DNA from 2 places in the Bordetella sp. genome. Region 2 is predicted to be linked to the other one. Evidence: predicted binding sites of a transcription regulator. Region 2 holds the regulator's gene; the other holds the start of a gene.
What was found. The regulator sigma-54, encoded in region 2, starts transcription at its own class of promoters, with help from an activator protein. The targets are predictions, from matches to a motif close to TGGCANGNAANCTGCTTT.

Region 1 (3,324 bases), on a different contig from region 2:
GTAAAACCACGCTCGAGGTAGCGCAACCGGTTGTGGTTTGAAGTCAGATTGGCCGCAGTCACATCCATCGGCAGAAATGCCGCGATGAACGGATACGCAGATCGGGCGCGATCGCGACCGCGACTGCGTACTTTTTTGGACGGGCCTGAACGAGCTTGTCCGTTGCGGCGCCGGCCAAAAGAAAAGGGCGCTCCGCCGGGAGCGCCCTTTTCACTTCGGGATTGCCTTATACGAGGCGATTCATGCGATCAGCTGTGATAAGCGGATTCGCCGTGGCAGGTCGTGTCCAGGCCCTCGCGTTCGACGTCTTCCGGCACACGCAGGCCGCACACCATGTCGGCGATCTTATAGGCGATCCAGGCGACGACGCCGGACCACACCAGCGTCAGTACGACGCCTTCGAACTGCACCCACAGCTGGCCGCCGATCTCGCCGGCCGTCTTCAGGCCGGGGCCGCCCAGCACCTGCGCATTGAACACGCCGGTCAGCAGCGCGCCGGTGATACCTCCCACGCCGTGCACGCCGAACACGTCCAGCGCATCGTCGGCCTTGAGCAGGCGCTTGAGGCCGTTGACGCCCCACACGCAGATGACGCCGCCCGCGATGCCGATGATGAAGGCGCCGACCATGCCGACCAGTCCCGCGGCGGGTGTAATCGCCACCAGGCCGGCGACGGCGCCGGAGGCCGCACCCAGCATGGAAGGCTTGCCCTTCAGCGCCCATTCCGTGAACAGCCATGCCAGCACGGCGGCGGCGGTGGCGATCATCGTGTTGAAGAAGGCCAGCGTGGCCTGCTCGTTGGACATCAGCGCGGAACCCGCATTGAAGCCGAACCAGCCGGTCCACAGCAGCGAAGCGCCGATCATCACCATGGGAAGGTTGTGCGGCTGCATGGACTCGCGTCCGTAGCCCACGCGTTTGCCGATGACATAGGCGCCGACCAGGCCGGCGATACCGGCGTTGATGTGCACCACGGTGCCGCCCGCGAAGTCCAGGGCGCCCTTGGCGTTCATCAGGCCGGGCACGGTGGGCGAAGCGAACCACACCATGTGCGCGATGGGCACGTAGGCGAAGGTAAACCAGATAACGGTGAACAGCAGCACCGCGGAAAAGCGCGCGCGCTCGGCGAAGCTACCGACGATCAGGGCGCAGGTAATGCCGGCGAACGTCGCCTGGAAGGACGCGAACAGGATTTCGGTCAGCGATCCCGTCATGGCGTACTTGCCGTCGGCGGGGGAGAACATGCCCGAGAAAAAGACGCGGGAGAAGCCACCAAAGTAGGCGTTGCCTTCGGTGAAGGCAAGCGAATAGCCGTAGACGAACCACAACACCAGGCCAACGACGAAAGTCCCCATCACCTGCATCAGGACCGACAATACATTCTTGCTGCGTACCAGTCCGCCGTAGAACAGGGCGAGGCCGGGCACTGCCATCATCAACACCAGCAGTGTCGAGACCAGCATCCACGAGATATCTGCTTTATCCATTTGTTATGGCTCCAGTAGCGTCCTTATTGGTGTTTACAGTGCTGCTTCGCCGGCTTCGCCCGTACGGATACGAATAACCTGTTCGAGCGCGGCGACAAAGATCTTGCCGTCGCCGATTTTTCCGGTACGCGCGGCTTGTTCGATGGTTTCGATGGCTTGTTCGACCAGGCTGTCCGGCACGGCGGCTTCGACGCGCAGCTTGGGCAGGAAGTCCACGGCATATTCAGCGCCGCGATAGAGTTCGGTGTGGCCTTTCTGCCGGCCGAAGCCCTTGACTTCCGTTACCGTCAGTCCCTGGACACCGATTCCGGACAAAGCCACACGCACCTCGTCGAGCTTGAAGGGCTTGATGATGGCGATGATGAGTTTCATGGCTGGTTCCTCTCTTGGTTGCACGTTGGCCCTGCGTGTAAAGCAAATTCGGTGCCACTTTTTTAGGCCTGGGCAGACGGTGTTTTGCCGACGGCGCGTGCGCGCATGCCGCCCAGAGGCACCGAATTGGTGCGCACCGTATGGAGGCGTGCTCGTTCGTGGTGCATTTCGGGGTGCGTGCAAGCGCGGGCTAGCCTCGCTGCGGGGGGGGTTATGTAGCAAATTGCTGCGGCATCACCGGCCGAAGGCGGTGTTCCGGGCGGCATTGCTCACACAGGTAACACTCTGCGACCGGGCGCCCATAGGGGTTCCGGGCGGATACGCTTCCGCCCGACATTCGCGCCCCGACGCCCGACGCTCTACACTGACGCTTATCGACGGATTCGGTGTGAGGAAGCCATGAATGCCACGCAATGGATGGAAGACCTGCAGAAAAACATTTCGGACCTGATCGCCCGCAGCCCCGCGGCCGACCTGGAACGCAATGTGCGCGCCATGATGGCCCAGGGATTTTCGCGGCTGGACCTGGTGACCCGTGAAGAATTCGATGTGCAGGCGGAGCTGCTCGCCCGCACCGTGGCCCGGGCCGACCAGCTGGCCGCCCAGGTAAGCGCGTTGGAAGCGCGCATCAATGCGCTCGAAGCCGAGCAGGGAAAGAAGACGTCCTCCTCCATCCAGGAGTAGGGCTGGCGCCTACGGCTTTCAGCAAGCCCGCGGGGCGCGCGGCGCGGTATTCGCCGGTTCCCCTGCTTCGGACGGCGATCCCGCATGGGTTTCGGCCAGGCGCGTCAGGAATTGCCGCGTGAGGAATTCCAGCAGCGTGCGCCCGGACGCCGACAGGGTGTGTTCGGATCGATAGGCAATCAGGATGCGCTTGTTGGCCCATGCGTCCGACAGGGGCACCGCGACGATGTTCAGAATGTCCTGATACATATCGGCCAGCTGCTTCAGCACGAAGGAAATCCCCAATCCGGCGTGCACCATGCGGCACAATGCATCGAAGCTATTGACGCGTATCTTCATGCGAATATCCCTGCCGATCAGCGCGGCCTGTTGCGCCAGTTTGGTGTTATAGGCGCTTTCCGCGTGCAGCTCGATCAGGCGCTCGTCCAGGACGTCGGCGAAACTCAGCGTGGGCAGCCGCGCCTTGCAGCCCCGAGGCGAAACGGCCCAGCGCCGTGCCCATGTGTTGCAGTTCCGCGAGTGCCGCCGCGGCGTGGTGCAGCACGGTTTCTGCCGCCGCGGTCGGCCTAATGCCGCACGGCGAACGATAGAGCAGAGGGACGCCCACGGCTTTTCCAGGTCCGAGGGCGGGCCATGGTCGCCCGCATGGAAACAGCTGGGCAGCCCATGTATTCGTACGCCGCATCAGGACGTCCGCTCGCGATCGACATCGACATTCACAGGAATCATCATGGAAAACTCTATAGCTGCCCAGGAGGGCGGCAAGCGTGTGGATCCCGCG
Region 2 (3,324 bases):
CCGCTCGCATTACTCGGAGTTGCTGGAAGCAGGTGTGAAGATCTACGAGCGTCGCGACGCGTTTCTGCACGCGAAGACCGCGGTGATCGACGGAGTATGGTCCACCGTAGGCTCGAGCAATATGGACTGGCGTAGTTTCGCGCTGAACTATGAGTTGAACGCCGTCGTGATCGGACCGCGCTTCGCCCGGCAAATGGAAACCTTGTTTGACGAGGATGTAGCTCGGGGCCAGCGAATCGATGCCCAATACTGGTCGGACCGGGGCATCAAGGAAAGACTCATGGAGTCCTTTGGTCGGATGTTCGAGCGCTGGCTCTGATACGGCCCGTCTCCCGGGACCGGGAACAGCCGGCGCGTGCCGGCCGGTTCGCAATCAGAGGGGCTACTTTCCGTAGCGCGTTTTGGCATCGGCCATGCAGGCATCCTTGGCGTTGCCGGACAGGGTGTCGCATTTCGCCTTCGCGACGTCATATGCCGCTTCGCGCTTTTCCTTGGTTGCATCGTGTCGCGCTTCGGCCTGTTCCTTGGCTTGCTTCGCGTCGGCCTTGGCGCTATCGCGCGTGGCCTTGGCTTCTTTTTGGCAAACGTCTTTTTCGTCGCCCTTCATGCCATCGCATTTCTTCTGGTCGGCGCGATACTGCGCATCGATTTCCTTGTTGGTCATCGGCGCCTGGGTCTGAGCATGCGCGGTGAAAGTCACCGCCGGGATACTCAATGCGATGGCACTCAGAGAAAGTTTGATGATGCTCATGACGCTACTCCTCGTTGTCGTCTACAGGCCGATTGACCTGGCCCTCGACGGGCTGGTTCTTCGAGCAAGCTGCGTACCCGAGCGCAATATTCCCCAACCATGCGTCGATAGGCATAGCCCTTGCTGTGTGCGTAGTCCCAACTCGTCACACGAAAGGAGATCGGAATGAAGTTCAGTCGTCTCACCTCCATGTTGATTCTCGCCGCGGCTTGCGGGTCCGGTGCCGCGTTGGCGCAGCAGAATGCACCTACCACGCCTTCCACCACGCCGAACGACTCTACCGCCACGCCGCCAAGGAATGACAAGGTACCGCCGGGCACGCCTGCGCCCGCGCCGTATGCGAGCCATCCTGCCGGCACCGCGCCGGTTACGCGGGATAGTTCCGGCAGCGACCTGCGAAAGGAAAAGGAACCGCGCATGCCCTCGGATATGAAGAACACCAACGTCTCGCCAACGAAGGGCGGCGGCGCGCCTTATACGGATACGGGCAAGCGGTAAGGACCTTCGCCGCGCGGAATGACGAAGGGGCGCCGCGGCGCCCCTTTTCGATATGCCTTCGCGGTCAGTACTGCCGGCGCATGTCGGCGGGCGGGTACTTCAGCTGTCCACGGTACTTCGATACGGTGCGACGCGCCACCACCACGCCTTGCTGGCCGAGCAGTTGCGCAAGGTCGACATCGGATAGGGGCGTGGATGCATCTTCGCCGTCAATCATTTCCTTGATCAACGCCCGCACGGCGGCGGCCGAGCAGCTTCCCCCCGTGTCCGTATAAAGTTCGCGGGAGAAGAAGTGCTTGAATTCGAAAATGCCGCGTGGCGTGGCCATGTATTTATTGCTCGTCGCGCGGGATACGGTGGACTCGTGGATTTCCAATTCATCGGCGATCTCGCGCAGCATCAACGGACGCAGGGCGATCTCTCCGTACTCGAAGAACGTTTGCTGGCGCAGAACGATCGCTTCCGCCACGCGCTGTATGGTGCTGTAGCGTTGTTCGACGTTGCGGATCAGCCAGCGTGCTTCCTGCAGCTCTTGTGCCATCGGCGAACGGTCGCTATAGCGTGCATTGCGGAACAGATCGGCGTAGGCCCGATGCAGGCGTGCGCGGGGCATCGCCGCACGGTTGGGTGTGACGATCCATTGGTTGTTGAACTTCTGTACGACGACATCGGGCACCACATAGCTGGAATCGGCTTGTGAATAACGCAGTCCGGGGCGAGGGTCCAGGCGTCGTATCAGCGAGCACGCTTCGCGCATCGCGTCGTCGCTGCATTGGCACGCGCGGACCAGGCCGGAAAAATCGTGCTTGCCCAGGCGTTCCAGTTCGTGTTCGACGATGTGGATTGCCAGATCGCGCGCGGGCGTTGTCTCGTCCATCGCGACGAGTTGCAGCTTCAGGCATTCCGCGAGGTTGCGTGCCCCCAGGCCGGGCGTGTCGAGCTGCTGAACCAACTTAAGGGCGACCTCCCATTCCTCGGGCTCGGGTGGGGGATCGAATACCCCGTCCCCGGCGAGTTCGGTCAGGTCGGTTCGCAGATAGCCTTCTTCGTCCAGCCCCTCGATGATGTACTCGGCCATCAGGCGATCGCGTGGCGCCAGTCGGTAGCTGCACAGTTCGCTGCATAGCCGGTCGCGCAGGTCTTCGGTGCTGCGGGCCCACTGGCCGACGTCGCTGTCGCCATCGCCCGAAGCGCGGGCCGCGGGGTAATCGCCGGAATACTCCGATTGAATGTCCGGCAGCTCGGGTAGCTCGACCACGACTTCCGGCGGAGCTTCCGTCAGAGCGGGATTCTGCATATCGGACGCGCCGGCCAAATTTTCGTGGAGCGCCGTATCCGTGGCCGGCGTGCTCGCCACGCCGGAGTCGGCCGGTGCGTTATCGTCCTCGCCTTCCTCGAGGAACGGGTTTGTCGCAAGTGCTTGCTCGATTTCGCGGGTAAATTCCAGCGCGGACATCTGCAGCAGTTTTACCGACTGCTGGAGCCGCGGCGTCAGGCTGGTCTGCTGACGCGCCCTGAGTTCGTACGTGGCTTGATGTGCCAATTGCTGTCTCCGTCTGACTGCAGGGATGAAAACGCCCATCCCATTCAAGACAAACATAAGCAAGGTGCATGCCAATTTTCAGTCGACCCCGTGCGACCTGACGGACCCCTGGCAAGCCCGCGTATTTATTGGCTTTTCAAGGCACGCCGCATGCTGGCGTAGGGATAGGTGGATCGCTGGATGCCGCCAAGCCCCCGACTTTGCCGGACGGATTTACCAGCTCATGTAATAACTGCCAGACGCCTCCAGGATCGCGGCGGCGGCGTCATTCCCAGGAGGTCGATATGGAGCATGGCCGAGATACCGTCGAACCCGGGCACATTGCCGCCGCCGGCTCGCCGGCCGAGACGCGGATCGTCGGGTCGGCAAAGAAATCCGGCGCCGGCCCCGGGCCGGAAGTCATGGCGGCGGCCACGCTGGAGGGGAACGACGTCCTGAACCTGTCCGGCGAAAAGTTGGGCGTTTTGCAGGACATCATGATCGACGTCGGCAGCGGCCGCATCGCTTATGCCGTGCTGGCACGAGGCGGTGT

Region 1: ACO1P8_RS00360 (P-II family nitrogen regulator) is a predicted target of sigma-54. The motif match lies at 1,899-1,916, and genes of this name have one in related genera.

Annotation. Positions count from the first base shown of each region.
Region 1 is NZ_JBMQQZ010000002.1:59,946-63,269, reverse strand. It holds gene amt (ammonium transporter) at 249-1,487, opposite strand; gene ACO1P8_RS00360 (P-II family nitrogen regulator) at 1,521-1,859, opposite strand; gene ACO1P8_RS00355 (accessory factor UbiK family protein) at 2,259-2,543, shown strand; gene ACO1P8_RS00350 (LysR substrate-binding domain-containing protein) at 2,562-3,131, opposite strand; gene ACO1P8_RS00345 (Ldh family oxidoreductase) at 3,274-3,324, shown strand, end outside.
Region 2 is NZ_JBMQQZ010000091.1:51,035-54,358, forward strand. It holds gene ACO1P8_RS20025 (phospholipase D-like domain-containing protein) at 1-319, shown strand, start outside; gene ACO1P8_RS20030 (hypothetical protein) at 383-751, opposite strand; gene ACO1P8_RS20035 (hypothetical protein) at 917-1,249, shown strand; gene ACO1P8_RS20040 (RNA polymerase factor sigma-54) at 1,314-2,792, opposite strand; gene ACO1P8_RS20045 (PRC-barrel domain-containing protein) at 3,077-3,324, shown strand, end outside.